Regions from separate parts of the Pseudoalteromonas translucida KMM 520 genome, predicted to be linked through region 1. Evidence: riboswitches for the same ligand, from Rfam matches in the RefSeq annotation. Region 1 holds a riboswitch; the other holds the start of a gene.
What was found. A riboswitch is a leader RNA that binds a small molecule or an ion and turns the genes downstream of it on or off. The one in region 1 is predicted to bind cobalamin.
Positions count from the first base shown of each region.

Region 2: another riboswitch for cobalamin. It lies ahead of PTRA_RS11995 (TonB-dependent receptor domain-containing protein); the one in region 1 lies ahead of PTRA_RS13445 (ABC transporter ATP-binding protein).

Region 1 is NZ_CP011034.1:2,894,375-2,904,968, forward strand. It holds gene yaaA (peroxide stress protein YaaA) at 1-120, opposite strand, end outside; gene tal (transaldolase) at 352-1,302, shown strand; gene PTRA_RS13415 (DUF3545 family protein) at 1,573-1,752, shown strand; gene ung (uracil-DNA glycosylase) at 1,808-2,470, opposite strand; gene PTRA_RS13425 (cobalamin-binding protein) at 2,467-3,342, opposite strand; gene cobO (cob(I)yrinic acid a,c-diamide adenosyltransferase) at 3,342-3,941, opposite strand; gene PTRA_RS13435 (cobyric acid synthase) at 3,925-5,415, opposite strand; gene PTRA_RS13440 (FecCD family ABC transporter permease) at 5,425-6,426, opposite strand; gene PTRA_RS13445 (ABC transporter ATP-binding protein) at 6,428-7,240, opposite strand; cobalamin riboswitch at 7,322-7,473, opposite strand; gene PTRA_RS13450 (porin) at 7,506-8,444, opposite strand; gene PTRA_RS13455 (LysR family transcriptional regulator) at 8,607-9,470, opposite strand; gene PTRA_RS13460 (MaoP family protein) at 9,561-9,935, shown strand; gene rarD (EamA family transporter RarD) at 10,048-10,594, opposite strand, start outside.
Region 2 is NZ_CP011034.1:2,601,673-2,612,266, forward strand. It holds gene PTRA_RS11980 (efflux RND transporter periplasmic adaptor subunit) at 107-1,159, shown strand; gene PTRA_RS11985 (efflux RND transporter permease subunit) at 1,163-4,261, shown strand; gene msrA (peptide-methionine (S)-S-oxide reductase MsrA) at 4,349-4,885, shown strand; gene PTRA_RS11995 (TonB-dependent receptor domain-containing protein) at 4,956-6,794, opposite strand; cobalamin riboswitch at 6,832-6,995, opposite strand; gene PTRA_RS12000 (YajQ family cyclic di-GMP-binding protein) at 7,233-7,715, opposite strand; gene PTRA_RS12005 (VanZ family protein) at 7,878-8,228, shown strand; gene PTRA_RS12010 (ketopantoate reductase family protein) at 8,221-9,123, shown strand; gene thiI (tRNA uracil 4-sulfurtransferase ThiI) at 9,150-10,594, opposite strand, start outside.

The DNA.
Region 1 (10,594 bases):
TTCACGGCATACTTGCATCAGTGCTTCGCTGTGCTCAAGTAATTCCGGTTGAGTGAACTTATCGGTTGCAGGTGGCGTGGTGTAATCAAGATTTTTTGCAGGTGAAATAACAGTGATCATAGTTAGCTATTGACTTGTAATTTATTTAATGTCAATTTCAACATTAAATGAAACGAAAAGCACGTTTTGTTTAATATTAAACAGACTGATCCTACCTTAATAATTCATACATAACCGTTTTTATATTGATAAGGACATAAGACCTATCAAGCATTACTTCGCTGTTGCAGTATGGTGTAATATTAAAGTAGTTTAGATTTTCTTTTAACTTGCTTGGAATGAGGAAAGCAAATGACTAACGCGCTACAAAGGCTAAAACAACATTCATCAATCGTGGCCGACACGGGTGATATTGAAGCAATTAAAAAGCATCAACCAGAAGACGCAACGACCAATCCGTCATTGTTATTAAAAGCGAGCGAGATTGAAGCCTATAAGCCTTATTTAAATAAAGCATGGAGCTACGCTAAAGAAACCGAGCAAGATCCAGCTAAGCAACTTGCGCTAGCCTGCGACTACTTTGCGGTATTATTAGGTAAAGAAATTAGCGCTATTGTACCTGGTTATATTTCTACTGAGGTAGATGCACGTCTTTCGTTTGATACCCAAGCAACTATTGAGAAAGCGCACACGCTACTTAGCCTTTACGAAAAAGAAGGCGTAAGCAAAGATAAAATCTTAATTAAAGTAGCCTCTACTTGGGAAGGTATTAAAGCCGCTGAACAACTAGAAAAAGAAGGTACTAAATGTAACCTTACTTTATTGTTTAGTGATGCCCAAGCACGTGCTTGTGCTGACGCAAACGTATTTTTAATCTCACCATTTGTAGGTCGTATTTTAGATTGGCACCTAGCTAATGGTATGGAAAAGCCGACCGACCCACTGCAAGATCCTGGGGTGCAGTCTGTACGCAGCATTTTTGAATTTTATAAGCGCCACGACTACAAAACGGTAGTTATGGGCGCAAGTTTTCGTAATACCGGCGAAATTATTGCCCTTACTGGTTGCGATAAGCTAACTATTAGCCCTAACCTTTTAGAGGAGTTGGGTAACCTTGAAGATGCACCAGAATATTTACTAGCAAAAGATGTTGCGCAGCAGCCAAAACCGGCACCGCTTAGCGAAGCTCAATTTCGTTGGTTGCATAACCAAGATGCTATGGCGACTGAAAAGTTAGCTGAAGGTATTCGCTCTTTTGCTGATGCCCAAGAGCAATTAGAAGCACGCTTTAAAGCCATGTAATTGGCTTAAACGCTTGTATAAAAACGTCGCAGTTGCGGCGTTTTTTTATGCCTGCAATTTATATGCAAAAAACTTATAAACCCATCATAAAGCAAACCTTCATCAACAAATCACACTTTAGTAACATAAATGTCACTTTTATATTCTATTTTAGCTAGGCCTATGGTATAGGTATTCGCGAAGTTAATACCTATTGCATTAAATTAGTGAGCCGTTATAGCTTATGTTTTTAATAAGACTGGTATCAAATGCAGTCTAAAGGAGATATTCATGGATAGCCTGAGCAATATAATAGAAGGTCCTGAAACAAAAAAGGAAGCTTCTCAAAAAAATAAAAAAAGAAGATGGCGCGAAATCGAAGCAATACAAGAAAAGTATCGTTTACGCAAAGAACTACAGGAGTTGGACTACTTTACAGACAGCATAGCCGTTAATGAACTCGACTTTTAAACGACTAACTAAAAAGGCCCGCATTATTGCGGGCCTTTGGTTTTAAAAGTTAAAATTATACTTGCCAATTAATCGGCGTTTTACCTTGAGATTGTAATAACGCATTAGTGGCTGAAAAATGCCTACAGCCAAAAAACCCTCGGTGAGCAGACAGTGGCGACGGATGTGGCCCTGCTAAAATATGCTGGCGTGCGCTATCAATTCCCTTACCTTTTTTTTGTGCATGAGCACCCCACAAAATAAATATTACGCCTTCACAATGGGTGTTTATATGCGCAATAACCTTATCGGTAAATTGCTCCCACCCTAAGTGTTTATGCGAGTGGGCTTGGCCTTGCTCTACCGTAAGCACTGTATTGAGTAAAAATACTCCTTGCTCTGCCCAGCTTTGCAAGTAGCCATGGGTAGGAATAACAAAATCGCTTATATCGCTAGCCAGCTCTTTATAAATATTTTTAAGCGAAGGTGGCAGTTTTTTAACCTCAGGTAATACCGAAAAACACAAACCATGTGCTTGGCCTTCACCGTGGTAAGGATCTTGCCCTAAAATAACAACACGTATATCACTAAGCGGTGTTGCAGTAAATGCGCTAAACACTTGCTCTTTTGGAGGATAAACAGCAACGCCTTCGCTGCGGCGCTTAGCAACGTAGTCGAGTGTTTGCTGCATATATGCTTGCTGTAATTCTTGCTTTAAAAATGCAGTCCAATCGCTCATTGTATGTTCTTTATTTGTTGGCGTGATACGGCTATTTTATCACACATGTCGGCCAGCCCATCTAGCATTCGCGCTGAAAAACGATGTAGTAAGTCAGCATTTACAGATAAAAATTGTTTATTTTTTACTGCGGGTATTTCTGGCCATTGCTGCCAATTAATAGTGGGTTGCGGTGTTGCTGATTTTTCATCCGGAATAATTATAATTTGCGGCTTAGCTACTATCACATTTTCTATGCTTATTTGTGGATAGTCGGTGCGGCTATTTGCAAATACATTGGTTACTTGGCAAGTAGCCATTAACTCACTTATTCCGGTATTTTTCGACACTGTCATCATCGGCTCAGACCAGAGTTGATAAAAGCCAGTGAGTTTACTTTTACCCTGTTGCTTGGCTTTAATGGCTGCAAGTTTAGTATTAAATGCTTTTACCACTTGCTCGCTTTGTTTAATGTTACCGGTAAGTTTGCCTAGCATAAGCAACTCATCGGCAATGCCTGTAACTGTAGTTGGATCAGTTAAATAAAGCTTAATACCCAAACGCTCTATTTGTGCTAAATCATCGCTTTGATTACCACTTTTCCAAGCAATTACTATATCTGGCTTAAGTACTAAAAGCTTTTCGATTGAAATACCATAGTAACCGCCAATACGAGTAATGTTTTTTGCCGCTGCTGGGTAGTCGGCGTAATCAACTGTGCCAACAATATTATCTCCCGCGCCTATTGCATACAGGTTTTCTACTATGTGCGGGGCCAGTGCCACAATACGCAGCGCTTTAGCCGGCTGTACTTTATCAATTTGTATCTTATTAGCCTGCGCATGCTGCGATACACAGAGTAACAATAAGCCAATAACAAGCTGTTTAAGCATTAGTAATCAAAACCTTGCAGAGCTTTAACTCCTGCATCAAATGCATGTTTTACATTACGCACTTCGCTTACTGTATCAGCCAGTTCTATTAATTTACGATGGGCTGCACGGCCGGTAATAATAACCGACTGCATTGGCGGTCTGTTGCTAATCGCCTCTAGCACTTCATCTACATCAATATACCCATAGGTTACCATGTAGGTTAACTCATCGAGCAGCACTACATCTAAGCTTGCGTCACTAAGCAGTCGCTTTGACTCTTGCCAAGCAGCTTGCGCGGCTGCGGTATCGCTTTCCTTGTCTTGGGTATTCCATGTAAAGCCTGTGCCCATTACCACAAACTCTACACCCGCACCCTGTAACAAGTTACGCTCTCCACATTCCCAAGTGCCTTTTATGTACTGGCACACAGCGGCTTTTTTTCCATGGCCAACACAACGTGCTACCACACCAAAGCCCGAGGTCGATTTACCTTTGCCATTACCGGTTATAACCTGAAAAATACCTTTTTCTTGTTGCGCTGCAGCTATTCGTGCATCAACTTGATCTTTTAATTTTTGTTGGCGTTGCTGATGTTTATCTTTACTTTGTTCGCTCATGATTATGCCCTTCATAAATTTTAATAATGTGTGCAATATTTAAATGCGTTTCACACATGGCTGCTAAACGCTCTAGTTGCTGCTCACGGTGCTGGTTAATATTAACCGGATTAATAGCTGTATCGGCTTTGAGCCACTTTAATATTTGTAATGTGGCACTCGCTTGATCAAATAAGCCATGTAAATAAGTACCCGCTATGGCGTTATCATCACTAATAAACCCATCGGCTGTAAAGCCATTTGGGTGTTCATTAAAGCTTAAAAATGGTTTGTTAAGTGCTTCACCTTGGCTAATTCCTGCATGAATTTCGTAGCCACTACAAACTGTTTGCTGGTTATTTAATTGCATAGTTGCGGTTACATTACTCAATATTTTTTTTGCTGTAAGTGTGGTAGTAAAATTACTTAACGCTAACCCCGGCATTTGCTGTAATGATGACTCAACACCTAGGGGATCATTAATACTATTGCCAAGCATTTGCATACCACCACAAATACCGAGCACTTTACCACCATAACGTAAATGGCGTTTTATTTGTGTATCCCAGCCTTCATTTTTTAAAAAGGCTAAATCACTCAATACGTTTTTACTCCCCGGTAAAATGATCAAATCAACATCGGGGATCGCTTGTGTATGCGCTACATAATTAATATTTATATTGGGATGTAAGCGCAGTGCATCAAAGTCAGTATGGTTACTAATGTGCGGCACGAGCAGCACCGCAATATTAACGCTGGCATTAGTTAGCGTATTATCTATAGCAATTGCATCTTCAGCGTCTAATGCTAGGTCGTGTAAATACGGCAATACGCCTAACACCGGTTTACCTGTGTACTGTTCCAGCCAATCAAGCCCACTTTGTAACAAGCTTATATCGCCTCTAAAACGATTTATTACAAAGCCTTTTACCCGCGCTTGCTCCGACTCACTCAATAATGCCAAAGTACCCACTAAATGAGCAAACACACCGCCTTTATCTATATCGGCAATTATAATTACGGGGCAGTCAACGGCTTCGGCGTAGCCCATATTAGCAATGTCGTTGGCTCTGAGGTTTATTTCGGCTGGGCTGCCCGCCCCTTCCACCAGCAGTAAATCAAAACGTTTTGCTAAACGGTTATGCGACGTAATTACTGCATCCATAGCTACTTTTTTATAATCGTGATACGCGCCAGCTTCCATATTACTTATGGCTTTACCATGAATAATAACCTGCGCGCCAGTATCGCTATTTGGCTTAAGTAATACGGGGTTAAAGTCAATTTCAGGTGCCACCTTTGCCGCTATAGCTTGCAGTGCTTGAGCACGACCTATTTCACCACCATCATCTGTAACTGCACTATTTAATGCCATATTTTGTGGCTTAAATGGCGCTACATGTAACCCTCTATTAGCAAATACTCTACACAGCGCCGCAACCAGTGTACTTTTACCTGCATCGGATGTAGTGCCTTGCACCATTAACGTTTTCATTTTATAGCCCTACACCTGGCGCTTACGAAAATACAATAAGCTTAAAAAGAACACGCTACCAATAGCTGCAGTAATAACCCCAACCGGTAACTCTTGATTCGTTAATAACGTGCGCGCTAGCACATCAACCCAAACCATAAAAGTACCGCCCACCAAACTCGTTACTAGTAAACCCGATAAGCTACCTTGGGAGATAAAAAAGCGCACTATATGCGGCACCATTAATCCTACAAAGCCAATTCCGCCGCACATAGCCACTAATACTGCCGTTATCAGCGAACTTAAAACCAACATCAATATTCTAAAGCGATGTACCCGCACACCCAGTGTTATAGCACTTTCATCGCCGAGCAGCATGGCATTAAGTTGGCGCCTAAAACTAAGCATTGTAAATGTACACAATACAATAACCACAAAAGGTAACCACAGCGTTGCCCACTGCGCCCGCGCAAAACTACCGAGCGTCCAAAATAAAATAGCCGCAACTGCCTGAGGATCGCTCCAGTAAAGTAATAAACTGGTAAATGCACTAAATAAAAATGACAAGGCCACACCTGCCAGCAGCATAGATTCTACTTGCCCACTCTGCTGCCGCCCTGCAATCAATATAAGTAAACTCATAGCCACTAAACTGCCAGCCAATGCCGCCGCCGATAATGCAAAGCCCGCACTAATACCCACAAACGCCATGAGTATAACGACCCCCAAAGACGCCCCAGACGATATCCCAAATAAATAAGGATCAGCTAACGGATTACGCGTCACGGTTTGCAAAATAAGCCCAGCAATGGCTAAGCCACTGCCAGCTAAAAATGCCAGTAATGTGCGTGGCATTCTTAATTCAACAATAATTCGGGTGTTAAAGGAGCCCTCAGTTGAGGTGAAAATACTTTTAAATACATCCGTCAATGACGTGTCGGCAGCGCCATAACTCAGCGCCGTAAATAACGTAAATAACGCAGCTAATACAGTGACTAAAAGTGCTATTGAATGATTGTTAACTATGCGCATATTATTCATACCCATAAAAGTAAGTAATATGTGGAATAACACCACCTAATTTAGACATTTGCGGGTGCTGGCTTACTTGTGCACAGACACCAAATACATCATTAAGCATGTCCTCGCTGAGCACATCGATGGGGGAGCCTGTATTAACAATTTCGCCGTGATTTATAACCACCAGCTCATCGCACATTGCCGCGGCTAAGTTTAAATCATGAAACGATGCAAACACAGTAACGCCAAGTGATTTAGCCAGCTCCATTACCTGAATTTGATACTTCACATCTAAGTGGCTGGTTGGCTCATCCATAATTAACAGTTGCGGTTGCTGCACCATAGCCCGAGCAATTAACGCGCGTTGCTTTTCCCCCCCCGAAAGCGACTCAAAACGTTGATCTGTATGATCCTGCAAACCAACTCGCGCTATAGCTTGGATTATTTTTTGTGTGTCGGCTGTTGTGGTGGTGCTAAATAATGCTTTATGTGGTGTTAACCCTAGTGCAACAACATCTAATAAAGTTAAATTAAATTGTGATGGAGTTTCTTGTAAAACAACCGCAACCTGCTTTGCGTATTCATGGCTCTTTAACTGCCAAATATCGGTATTATTAAATTTAATTTGCCCTGCTGTGGGCTGATTAAAGCGATACAAACACCGCAGTAAACTCGACTTACCTGCGCCATTGGGGCCAATTAAGCCAACGAACTTACCTTGCTTTATTTGCAAATTAATATTGTTGAGAATAGTTTTACTGCCAATATTCCACGACACGCGATTAACGCTTAACAATGGTGTATTTAATGGCGTTTGAGTTTGCAATAGTTAGCCCTAGGCAGGAATGCGCTCACTAACAATGCAACTAACTATGGCTAGTACATAATTTGAAGATGAGTAAACCCGCTCGTTAAAATAGTTTATTTGTATCTGACTTAAAGCGTTATGCTAATTACAGTTGCGGGAACAGTTGAGGAGTTGCACCTCATTCCAAATGAATGCTCTATTATGGGTGGCTAAGTAAATAATTTAAAGCAAAAAAAACCGCACTTAACAAAGTACGGTTTAAAAAAACAGTGCTAAGCGCTGCTTAAAATTTATATTCTATACCTACACCTAGGTAATCTTGGTCAACGTTGTTGTCCATATCGAAATTAGAATAAAAACCAAATAATTTAGTGTTTTTATTTAACTGATGATCAACACCTGCCGAAATAGCCGTTTTGTCATCACCGCCTTTAAAATCCATTGCCTGGTACTGCAATTTAAAGGTGTTGCTAGCCATAGTGTAACCTGCACTTAATAAATAACCGTCGGCCTCGCTACTGCCATCAACTTTTTCTTGCGTTTGATACATAGCACCTAATTTAAAATCGGCTACTTTACCTTGTATTGACGCGCGCACTACATCGTAGCCGTTCACTTCGCTATCGGCAGCAATAGCGGCATAAATTGCGCTCTTTTTAAGAGCTGCGTCACCATAAGTTACAGCCATTGAATAACCATTTTTAGCATCTGCTGCATCGCTATCCTCTGCAACAAACGTAGCTAATAGCTTAAAACCTTGGTAAGAATTAGAGGCATAAGAAACACTACTGCCCATTCTATTTTCGCCTTTAAAGGCATTTTTAAGGTCGGCTTCTAAATCGCTAAATAAATCAACTTTGCCTTGAGACTGCTTAAGCGCGGTATCGTTACGGCCAATTACAACTTGGCCAAACGCACCTTTTAAACCTATATATTGATTACGAGCAGAAATATTGTCGTCATTATCGCCTTTTGAGTCGGCGTCAGAAACATCAACTTGAAATTCAAACTTATAAACAGCTTCTAAACCATCAGATATTTTTTCAGACCCTTTTAAGCCCAAACGTGATGAGTTACTTTTAATTTCGGTAAAAGAGCCTTCGCCATCATCCGACGACTGAAGTGTTACATTCGCTTTACCGTAAAAATCCACTTCAGCAAGCGCATTAAAAGATAAACCACCTAATAAAGCTATACATAAGCTCGACTTTACAAATTTCATGTTATTTCCTCGATAATCACAACAGACTCGTTTTTAATGCGACAGAAGTTTGGCACTGTTAAGTGACAAAAATATTACAGCCGTCATATTTTTACACTTTTAAATTCATAAAAATACATAATAGTTGCAATCAAACGTACATATACAGCAAAAACATTGTCCTTACTCTACAGGTAACTTAGGGGTCATTTGGGTTAATAAATTTACTAATGTTTCTATTAACTCTTTTTGCTCATTGTCTCTGTGATAGGCAACAAATATATCGCGCGAGGTGGTTTCCACGTCTTTCACATGAAATAACTCGCCTTTTTCTAAATGCGCAGCAACAAGCACTTGAGGAATAAATGCACTCCCTCCGCATTGCAATATTAAATCGAGTGCTATACGCCCGGTACTTGTTCTAAAGTAAGGTGGAGTTTTGCCAGTAAACTGGCGAGCATGCCACAGTGAGAACGTCGTGCCCCAGTCAACATATACGTACTGGTTATCAAAAAAGTTATCGTAACTGGCAGTATCAAACGCGCTTACTGGTATAATGGGGAGTTCACAAATTCGCTCAACTACCAGTTCATCAACTTTGGGTGGATCAAATAAAATAGCTAAATCTAAGGTGCGCTCTAATAACAGGCGGGTACTTTCTTGTTGTGCTTTTACCTCAGCCACCAAAGACACACCGGGCATTGCCGATACAATATTAGTAATACCAAACTGTAAAAACGCATCCCAAATGTTTGGTGTACCCGCAAGGCAAATTTGTTTATGCATATTATCGGCAAGTGCCACATCTACTTTTGCTCTTTGCATGCCGGTAATGATCATTTGTGCATGGGGTAATAAACGCTCACCTGGCGCTGTTAGTTGAATATTATTGCGCTGGCGAATAAACAAATTAACACCAAGCCCTTGCTCTAATTGACGAATTCTAAAGCTTACTGCAGACTGCGTGATATAAAGGTTTTCAGCCGCTTTGCCAAAGTGACGAGTGCGCACTACCTCAACAAATGTTTTTAATAAATCGATATCCAATTTTTTATCCTCACGATAAAAATAACTTGTTTAAAATATTTGCAAACTTGCCGCATACTCCAGCAATTACCAAGGTATGAGGGTACAACAATGAGCAATGATATTTCACTACTTCGCCAAGCATTTGTTAGTCAACGTCAGTTTTTTGATGATCAAAACTTCCCACGCGGATTTGGTCGCAGCGGAAACTTTACCTTATTAGAAGCCAGTATATTAGAGCAACACGGTGTTGTTTTAAAAGGCTTACATAATAAAGCCCTAGAGCCACAAAATGAACATCAGCAACAATTTGTCGCTGTTATTAGTGGTGCTTTAGAGCCAACCAATGCAATTGAGCGCGCTTGGGTTAAATACTTAAAGTTAACAACAAGCAAAGCAAAGTTCCATACATTATTTGGCCGCTCAAAAATAGCGACCCCAGCACCAATAAGCCAAGACTATTACGCCGAGTCAGACAGTATGTAATTGCTTAAACTATTTAATTTTTACGTTTTAAATTTAAATAGTTAAACATACACCAAGCCTAGCGCGAGTACAAAATACATCGCGCTACGGGCTTACTTAAGTTAACTAACTTTTAAACCACGCCTGAGGCAACAATAGCGGCTTTTTTACGTTTCCGAGATTGCCTAAAAGAGTCCCAACTAAAAATAGCCAATGCACTCCAAATACAAACAAATGTTACTACACGCTCGGCATCAAACACTTCACCGTAAAGCATCACAGCTAATATAAACATTAAACTTGGCCCTATGTACTGAAAAAAGCCTAAAGTGGTGTATTGCAAGCGCTTAGCTGCGCCGGTAAAGCACAGTAGTGGTAAGGTGGTAATGATCCCGGCACTAATGAGTAAAACATTGGTATGCCACTCATTAGCAGGCAAGCTTGACGTTGCTGTAGGCACCATTAAATACCAATAAATAAGCGCTACTGGCAAGAGTATAAATGCCTCTATTGAAATACCAGACAACGCTTCCACTGGCAGTTTTTTACGCAGTAAACCATATATTGCAAATGATATAGCTAACGAAAAAGCAACCACAGGAAATGAGCCAAAACTTATTAACTGCAGCAATACACCGGTAAATGCTAAAGCAACAGCAACCATTTGAAATTTACGTAAA
Region 2 (10,594 bases), 290 kb from region 1:
TTACTATAACTTTTACGCTTAATTCACAAATTAATGGGACATAATACCGCCTTTTCTCGGTGTTATTTCGTACAATAGTTATAATTTATTTTTTGGTATTAAAGCAATGTACTCAAGACAATCAGGTAGAGCTCTTTTTCCATTTATTATTACACTACTCGTAATATTTAGCGTTTATTTATATTTACCCGCTAGCCAAGGTAAACAAGCCGATTTTTCACAAATGGCCACGCAAGTGTCTGCTCACACTGTTACCTCACAAGAAAATGCAGTAATGATTGAAGCTATTGGTAGTGCACGCGCTAACCAAGCTGTCTATATTACCAGCGCACAAAGTGATTACGTGACTAATATTTTCTTTGAAGATGGCGACCTAGTTAGTAAAGGCCAAAAGCTAGTACAACTGCAAAGCCAACAAGAACAAATTGCAGTAAAAGAGCTAAATATTAATTTACGCGAAGAAAAACGCCAACTCGATAGACTTACCGAACTTTCACGTTCGCAGTCAACAGCAAAGTCGCTACTTGAAGAGCAATTATCACGAGTTGATGCCACTCAAGCACAATTAGAAAGCGCTAAAACCAAACTGGCTGAAATGACCATTACCGCGCCGTTTTCTGGCATGTTGGGCAAACGTGAAATATCGATTGGTGCTTATGTAAATAATAGCTCAATTATTACCACGCTCGATGACATAAGTATCATTAAGGTAGACTTTAAAGTACCTGAAAAATATTTAGCGCAATTAGCTACTGGCATGAAAGTGCTCACTCAAAATGATGCTTATCCTGATCAAACCTTTATCGGTAAAGTAACTCATATTAGTTCGCGTATTGATTCAGTTACCCGTAGCGTAGAAGTAACCGCCAGCTTTGCAAATAATTCAGGTTTGCTACGCCCTGGTATGCTACTTAAAACAGCGTTAGAGCTAAGTAGTAACCAAGCATTAATGGTTCCAGAAAAAGCAATTATTCCGCTACAAGACAAACATTACGTATTTCAAATTTTAGACGGTGTTGCTAATCGTATTGAAGTGCATATTGCGGGCAGAAATAACGGCTGGGTTGCTGTTGATGAAGGCTTAACCGATGGTGAGCAAATTATAACTGAAGGGCTAATAAAAATTCGCTCTGGCAGTAAAGTTAGCGTGAAGGGATAACCCGTGAAAATTACCGATATTAGCGTTAAACGCCCCGTTTTTGCGATTGTAATAAATCTACTTTTACTCACCTTTGGGCTCGTTGCTTTTAGCATGCTGCCACTGCGTGAGTATCCTGATATTGAAACGCCTATTGTTAATATTAGTACCGAATATACAGGTGCTTCTGCAGAGATTATAGAAACCAAAATAACCCAAGTTATCGAAAACCGTATCTCGGGTATTGAAGGCATTAAAAGTATTAACTCATCGAGCCGTAATGGCCGCTCAAATATTACGATTGAGTTTGATATTAAGCGCGATATAGATGCTGCATCTAACGATGTGCGCGAACGTGTTGCCCGCGCCGCAGATAGCCTACCTGAACAAGTTCGCCCGCCAGAGGTGTCTAAGTCTAACAGCGATGAAAGCCCTATTGTATGGTTTGTGCTAAACAGCGAAACCATGAACTCAATGCAGTTATCTGATTACGCACAGCGCTTTATTGTAGATCGCTTAGCTGTTGTTGATGGTGTGTCTAACGTGCGCATTGGTGGTGAGCGAAAGTACGCCATGAAAATTTGGCTAAATCGCCAAGCAATGGCTGCTCGCGGTATTACTGCGAGCGATATAGAACAAACACTACGCACCGAAAACGTAGAGTTACCTGCAGGCGAAATTGAATCGGTTGATCGTGACTTTACTGTACGTACAGCCCGCAGTTATAAAGATCAACGCGACTTTCAAAACCTAGTAATAAAGCGCGGTGATGACGGTTACCTAGTACGCTTAAGCGAAGTGGCTGATGTACACCTAGAAGCCGCCGATGACGAGAGTTTATTTCGTGGTAATGGCCGCAATATGATTGGTTTAGGCATTGTAAAGCAAGCTAAAGCCAATACTTTAACTGTGGTTGATAACGCCCGTGCCGAACTTGAAAAAATAAAACGTAACCTGCCCGAAGGAACCACTATAGAGGATAGTTACGACTCATCTATATTTATAAAAGAATCGATTAATGAGGTATACAGCACCCTTGCTATTTCTATGGGCTTAGTTGTATTAATTATTTTTATATTTTTAGGTAATATTCGTGCCACCTTAATCCCTGCAGTTACTGTACCGGTGGCGCTAGTGGGTAGCTTTATGTTTTTACTCGCTATGGGTTATTCTATTAACTTACTTACTTTACTTGCACTGGTACTAGCAATCGGCTTAGTGGTTGATGATGCCATTGTTATGTTAGAAAACATTCATCGCCGCATAGAGCTTGGCGAGCCTCCTTTATTGGCCGCTTATAGAGGCGCGCGCGAAGTGGGCTTTGCAATTATTGCCACCACTTTAGTGCTTATTTCGGTATTTGTACCCTTAGTATTTATGGATGGCCGTATTGGTGCTTTATTTACTGAGTTTGCCATGGCGGTAAGTGCCGCAGTGTTTTTCTCAAGTATTACAGCACTTACTCTTTCACCTGCGTTATACTCTAAAGTATTAAAAGCTTCTGAAAAAGAAAGCAAATTCAGCCAGTCAATGAACCGCTTTTTTGCTAAGGTTGAACTTAGTTATCGTAACTCGCTTGCCTCTAATATGACCCGAAAATGGGGCTTAATGATCAGCTTGTTATTAGCCGGCTTTGTTAGTTATTCATTATTTACTCAAATACCGTCTGAGCTAACACCTAAAGAAGACCGTGGAACCTTTTTTGTTATGATGAGTGGCCCTGAAGGTGCCAGTTATGAGAACAATGCCGCTAATATGAGTAAAATTGAAGAGCGCTTAATGCCTTACTCTGAATCTGGTGAGCTAAGCCGTGTACTTGTTCGCGTACCTGGCTGGGGCGGCAGTGGCGGTGTAGCAATTGTAGGTATGGCCGATTGGGACAAACGCCAACGTTCTACCTGGGTAATAATGGACGAAATAAGCACTAAGCTGCAGGAAGTTACCGACGTGCGAGCCTTTGCTATTATGCGCAGAGGCATTGGCGGCGGTGGTTCATCACGCCCAATTGAGTTTGTACTACAAGGTAACGATTACGCACAACTAGCCGATTGGCGCGACCGCATTATAGAGCGCGCTGAGAAAAACCCAGGGCTGGTTAGAATTGATCATGATTACAAAGAAACATTCCCACAGTTTTTAGTCAGCATAGATAAAAACAAAGCAGCCGATTTAGGTATTTCTGTATCTGATGTAGGGCGTACACTTGAAACCATGCTAGGTCAGCGTCGTGTTACTACTTTTATAGATCGCGGCGAAGAGTATGACGTTATTTTAAAAGGCACTAAAGAAGACTTTGCCAACCCTACTGATATATCAAACATTTATCTTAAATCACGCAGTGGCGAGCTAGTCCCACTTGATAGCTTAATTAGCTTAAAAGAAGAAGCTACCGCATCGCGCTTAAACCGCTATAACCGTATGCGTGCTATTACTTTAAGCGCCAACTTAGCCGATGGTTATACACTTGAGCAGGCACTTAACTTTTTAAATAAAGTGGCCATGGAAGAAAACGACATAGATGGCGCGATTGACTACAAAGGCGAGTCGCAGTTGTTTTATGAAGGTGCTTCGGCTATGACCTACGTGTTTATTTTAGCACTTACGGTTACCTTTTTAGTACTAGCGGCACAGTTTGAAAGCTTTATGCACCCATTTGTAATAATGCTTACCGTCCCCCTTGGCTTAATGGGCGCTATGTTTGGCTTGTGGGCCACTGGCCTTACGCTCAATATTTACAGCCAAATAGGTATTGTGATGCTCATAGGGTTAAGTGCTAAAAACGGCATATTAATTGTTGAGTTTACTAACCAACTACGCGACAAAGGCGTAGAGTTTAGCGAAGCTATTTTACAAGCCGCTACGCAGCGCCTACGCCCTATTATTATGACCTCATTAACCACAGTTATGAGTGCTGTACCATTAGTTTTAGCCTCGGGGCCGGGTGCTGAAAGCCGTATGGTAATTGGTGTTGTAGTGTTTACCGGTGTTGTTGTATCAACCCTACTAACGCTGTTTGTAGTACCCGCTGCTTACTATGCACTTGCGCGCAATACACAGTCACCTGAGTTTTTACAGCAAAAACTTGATAAACAAGCCGCTAAAAAGCCATTCGAAGAGATCTAACCTCCTAATAGCGTCGTAACCTTGTTGTTACGACGCTTTAGACTTATGCTCTGCATAATCTAAACTTACAGCTATTTTGGAGTATTTATGAGTTCAACAACGCAAGTTGCTACCTTTGGTGGCGGCTGTTTTTGGTGTATAGACGCCGCATTTAGACGAGTAAACGGCGTATTAAATGTAAGCTCAGGTTACACAGGTGGCAACACAGACACTCCTACCTATAAATCAGTATGCTCAGGCACTAGCGGCCATGCAGAAGTAGTGCAAATTGAATTTGACGACACTATTATTAGTTTTGAAGTATTATTGGCAATGTTCTTTACTTTGCACGACGCTACCCAGCTCAACCGCCAAGGTAACGATATAGGCACGCAATACCGCAGTGTTGTGTATTATCACAATCAAACACAACTAACACTTACTAACGCGGTGATCGCTCAATTACAAAGCCATGTAAGCGAGCCGATAGTAACCGAAGTTAGCCCTGCCACCACGTATTATCCGGCAGAGCATTACCACCAAGACTATTACAACGAAAATCCAAACCAAGGCTATTGCAGTATTTTAATCGCCCCTAAACTACATAAATTCGAAACCGAATTTAAAGAGTTTTTAACTGGTTAAATCAATTTTGTAACGCACAAAAAAGCTCGCTAATTTAGCGAGCTTTTAAGTTTAAACTACGTAGCACATATTAAAACTGGTATGCCGCACCAATAAATAAGCGTCGGTCCGCGGTGTTATAGTAATAAAACTCATCATTTATATAATCGCCATCTAAATCAACACCATAGGCATCAACTTCATCGTACTGCTTATCAAACAGGTTTTCGACCCGTAAAGAAAAGCTTAACTGCTCAGTTGCTTGATAGTTACCGACTAGGTTCCATAATGTATATGAAGATAAATCAGTTAATTTACCTTTTCTATCGCCACGATACTGCAAATCGATACCCGCATCAAAATCTCCCCACCCTTTATTTAAAGACCAGTTAAAGGTATTTTTTGATACATAAGCTAACTCTTGGCCCGTTTCTAAATCTTCTGCAGATAAGTAAGTGAAGTTAAATGCATGCTCAAAACCCATTAGCTGTTGCGAAAAGCTAAACTCAATGCCTTCATGGCGTGCTTCGTTTATATTTGTTGGCTGCCAAGGACCTGCAGGTGTTGGTGCCCAGGCTATTTTATTGTCAAAGTCATTACGGAAAATAGACACTTCTAAAGCAATATCTTGATAACTTAACAACAAACCTAATTCTTTATTTTCAGACGTTTCTGGTTTTAGCTCTGGGTTACCTGAACCTGGAAAATAAATATCATTAAAGGTAGGCGATTTAAAGCCCGTGCTTTGACTTGCTCTAAACGTAGCAAACTGATTTAAATGATAACCTACAGCTGCTGTATACGTGGTTTTATCACCAAATTGTTGGTCATGATCTTGGCGAACTGCGATATTAGCTAAAACCGTATTATCATCGTAATACGCACCTAAAAAGCCAGCAAAAACCTCACGGCTATCTTTATCATAATTACCTGCGTTGGTTTCTATTTTATCTTTGTACCAGTTCAAGCCACCATTAATATTAAGCTCATCTGAGACAATATACTGCCCAGTATAATCAATTTGATTTCGCTTAGTTTCGTACATACTAACCACACCTTCACTGGTGTTATCTTGGCTATCGCTAGAAAATGCGAGTGCTATATGGTGTATTTGATTTTCGTAGCTTTTATTCCACCCTAATGATACCTGATAGTTTTCAAAATCATTACTTTCATCACTGCTGTCTGCTGCACTGTACTGGTTATCGTAACGAGCATAACCTTCGTTATACTGAGTTTGTACGGTTAGCTTGCCTAAATAGTCATCGTTATAAGCGATATTGAAGCCAATATTTTTGTTCTCATAAGCGTCTTCATCTGGTGCATGGTTTTGCAGTACATCAAAACCATCGGTTTTTTCAATTCCAGCGTTAAATGATGCACTTAAATCATTTATATTTGTTCCACCCGCCACTTGGTAACTTTGATAAGCATTGCTGCCTAAAGTAGCATCTAAGCGAATATTATCGGCTGTACGAGTGATAATATTAATCACCCCAGCTAAGGCATCTGAGCCATAAACAGCAGCGCGAGAACCTTTAACAACTTCAATACGCTCAATAGTGTTAAGTGCAATATTGCTAATGCCTTTATAGCCAAGAGTAGCCGAGCCAACTCTAACACCATCAATTAAAATAAGCGTATGGCGTGAACTTGAACCGCGTAGCGAAACACCTGAATTTTGGCCGAAGCCACCATTTGAGTTAATTTGAAAACCAGCTTGAGAAGCCAACAAACTAGGTAAATCTCGCACATTACTTTTTTCAATATCAGCACGGTCAATTACGCTAACACTGGCCAGCACATTACTAATAGGTTGTTCGAATTTATTAGCTGTAACGGTAATTTTTTCGATTGGTTGCACTGTAGCAGATACTGTAAATGAAAGTGCAGCCGAAATTGCCACACCTAAAGCGGTTTTATTTAACATGATGTCCCCTACCTTTGCCCACCGCAAAGATGTTAATAAGTAAGATAACTTCAAGGCCGGTCTCCGGACTCAGTCAACACTATAATAGCTGCTAATACTTTACCGTTGCGGGGGCAGTGTTGGGGTTGTTATCGTCTTGAAACGCACCAACTTCCCGATTATCTTGCTGTTAATTTCAATACTTTGAAACGTATACAAAGGTATTAAGCAAGCACCTTGAAAATAGGTCGCTATTGTGAGTATTTTGTTTACAAATGTCAATAGACGTCTATATAGCCAAACCTTGGTTCTTAACAATATAAACCCTCAACAATCAATGTAAAAGAGTTAAATTACATATCACATTACTAATAGCAAAAAAGCCAAACCTCATTGCTGAGCTTGGCTTTTTTAAAACAAATTTTTAAAACTAGTCTCCTAGTCTCCTAATCTGCCTTATTAATCGCGGAAGTTTTTAAACTGAAATGGCTGGCCTAAATCGGCGCTGCGTACTACTTGCATAGCTTCTTGAAGATCATCTCGCTTTTTACCCGTTACGCGTACTTCTTCGCCTTGAATGGCGGCTTGTACTTTTACTTTTGAATCTTTAATGGCTTTAACTACTTTTTTAGCCATATCTTTTTCAATACCTTGCTTTAAACCAACGTTACGAAAAACATTTTTACCCGCACGGCTAATATCTTGCAATTCAAGGCTTGATACATCCATACCACGCTTAGAAATTTTACTCGCTAAAATATCAAATAATTGCATAACTTGAGAGTCAGCTTCGGCTTTAAGCTTAATTACTTTGTCATTTAGCTCAATCGATGCATCAACTCCTCTAAAGTCAAAGCGAGTTTCTAGTTCACGGTTTGCATTATCAACTGCGTTTCTAGCTTCGTTCATTTCTACTTCAGATACAATATCAAATGAAGGCATTGGTTTCTCCTAACTATTTAATCTTAATTTTATACTTAATTTATTAAAGCGATTATAACGCTAAAACTATAAATCTTTACACTTTTATGCATCTTGTTCAGGTGCGATACTAAATTGACTTGCTATACTACGGTTTCTTTTTAAGCGATTTTAGGATTTGTTGTGACAAGGCGTGTTTATCAAGCAATTTTTTTAATTAGTATTGTGGTGTTTACCTTTTTATTTGCGAAAGAAATAAAAGGGGTTGGCAACCTGTTTCCTCATGTTGATAAAGTAGCCCACTTTGGGATATTTTTCATCCTTGCCATAATAATGGACAGAGCGTTTAAGCTTCCTTTGTACATGCAGATACTTTTACTTGCCAGCTATGGTGCATCAATTGAAATAATGCAAGGCACACTCCCTTACAGGCAAGCATCAATCGCAGATTTTATTGCAGATTTTGCCGGTGCAGCTAGCTACTTTATAATCAAAGCAATTTTAACCCCACGTAAAAAGAACTCTCATGGCTAAAATTCTTATTATTGGCGACGGCGCAATAGGCTTATTATTTGCCCACTTTTTAAGTGCGCAGCATAGTGTAAGCGTGTTAACCCGAAAAAGTACTAATAACACCCGCTTTTACAGTAGTGACAACAGTGCTTCACAAAAAATAAATGCCTCTTTTATTTCATTAAATGAGCTTAATAGCTTACCTAAATTTGATGTGTTTTTATTTACGGTAAAAGCTTTTCAGGTGCAAAGCGCATTTGCACAAGTAAAACAGTATTTGCCTCAGCATTGCTCTGTTGTGCTTTCGCATAACGGTATGGGCAATGTAGAACAGTTAAAATGTGAGCTTAATGAGCACCAAGCGCTTTATTTTTTAACGACCAGTATGGCTGGATTTAAATCAAACCAATATATAGTACAGCACACTGGTAATGGGCAAAGTGCAATTGGCGGATGCAATAGCTTAGGCCTTGAAAACAGCAAAATTATGGCGGATCAATTAACTGCAATCCCCCTTTTAAATGTGTCTCAGAATATTGAGCAGCTACGTTTTAATAAGTTATTAGTTAACATAGCAATAAATCCGTTAAGTGCGCTACATAACATTAAAAATGGTCAGTTGCGCGAGCCTCAATATTGCTCAATTATAATTAACCTACTAACCGAAGCATGTAATATTGCTAAGGCAAAAAACCTTGATGTAACGTTAATCAATGCACTGAGCAGTGCGTATGATGTGATGACACGTACTGCAGAGAACTTCTCATCTATGCAGCAAGATGTTGCTCACAATAGAGCAACCGAAATAATGGCGATTTGTGGGTACATTAGCGAGCAAGGCAAGCTTTATAATATAAAAACCCCTTTTAACGATGAGCTTTTAGCTAAAATTGAAGCAAAAAAAAGCGCGGTATAAACCACGCTATTTAATATCGTTAACTTTTACGGGCGATATACCTTTACTGTAGTAAAGCCTTGTTCGTGTAAAATAAGCGCTTGTAACTGGCTCATTACACCTCTATCGCAATACAAGTAATAGTCTTTATCTTTTGGTAAATCACCAAACTTAGTTGCTAAGCGAAAAAACGGCAAATGCACCACTTCTATAGCGTCAATTTCCAGTGGTGCGGCTTCTTCTTCCTCTGGAGAGCGAATATCAATCACTACTGCACCGGCAGGCAAATCGGCAACCGACTCAGCTTCTTTTAGCTCCTGCTTAGCTTCTACATCAATATCACGCACATCCATTACTCGTGCGTTTTCTATTACAGTATTAAGAATATCAAAGTCGAACTTCTCTTCTTCTGCTTTAATTACTTCTATTTTAGCTTTAACTGTTGGCTTTTTAGAAATAACACCACAGTATTCTGGCATCGTTTCGGCCATTTCGGCCGTACCAATTTGACGTGCAATATTAATAATTTCTTGTTTATCGTGTTGAATTAACGGGCGCAAAATAAGAGTTTCGGTTACGCGGTCAATAACACTTAAATTTGCTAATGTTTGGCTAGAAACTTGACCAATACTTTCACCAGTTACCAAGGCTTGAATATTTAGTTTTTCGGCCACTTTACTGCCTGCGCGCATCATCATGCGTTTAAGCACCACACCCATTTGGCTGTTTTCAATATTTTCTAATATTTCTGCTACTACAGGTTCAAAATCAACGGTAATAAATTTAACTTTATGAGTTGAGCTGTATTTATTCCACAAGTAGTAGCTCGCTTGTTTAACACCAATTTCGTGTGCGGCGCCGCCTAAATTGAAAAACAAAAAGTGCGTACGAGCGCCTTTGCGGATCATTTGATAACTGGCTACACCCGAATCAAAACCGCCAGACATAAGCGATAACACATCTTCTTGTGTTGGCAGCGGGAAGCCTGCCATGCCTAGGTGTGTATGCGATACTATGTAGGCTTTCTCGTCTTTTATTTCAAGGCGTATTGTTACTTCTGGATGGCTTAGCTTTACGCTTGCACCGGCAACATGCTGATTTAGTCCACCGCCCACATAACGCTCTAACTCCGTTGAAGTAAAGTCATGCTTACCAATACGTTTAGCGCGTACACAAAACGTTTTACCTTCAATGGTGTGACCAACTAATTCAATGGTTTTTTTATAAATATCGTCAAGCGTTTCAAAGCTCGTTTCGGTTACTTCAATAAACTGCACAATACCCGGAATTCGCGCTAGGCTGTCAATAAAAGTGGCACGTGTTTGCTCACCTTCTAGTAGGGTAACTACTGAGATATTGTCCCAGTTATTTCTAACTTGTACTTTTTCGTCAATACGGCGCAGTACAATCTTAATGTTATTTTCTAACACTTTAGTAAAGCGTTTACGAACCGAGCGGCTTTTGATGGCAATTTCAGGATGTAGTTTGACGA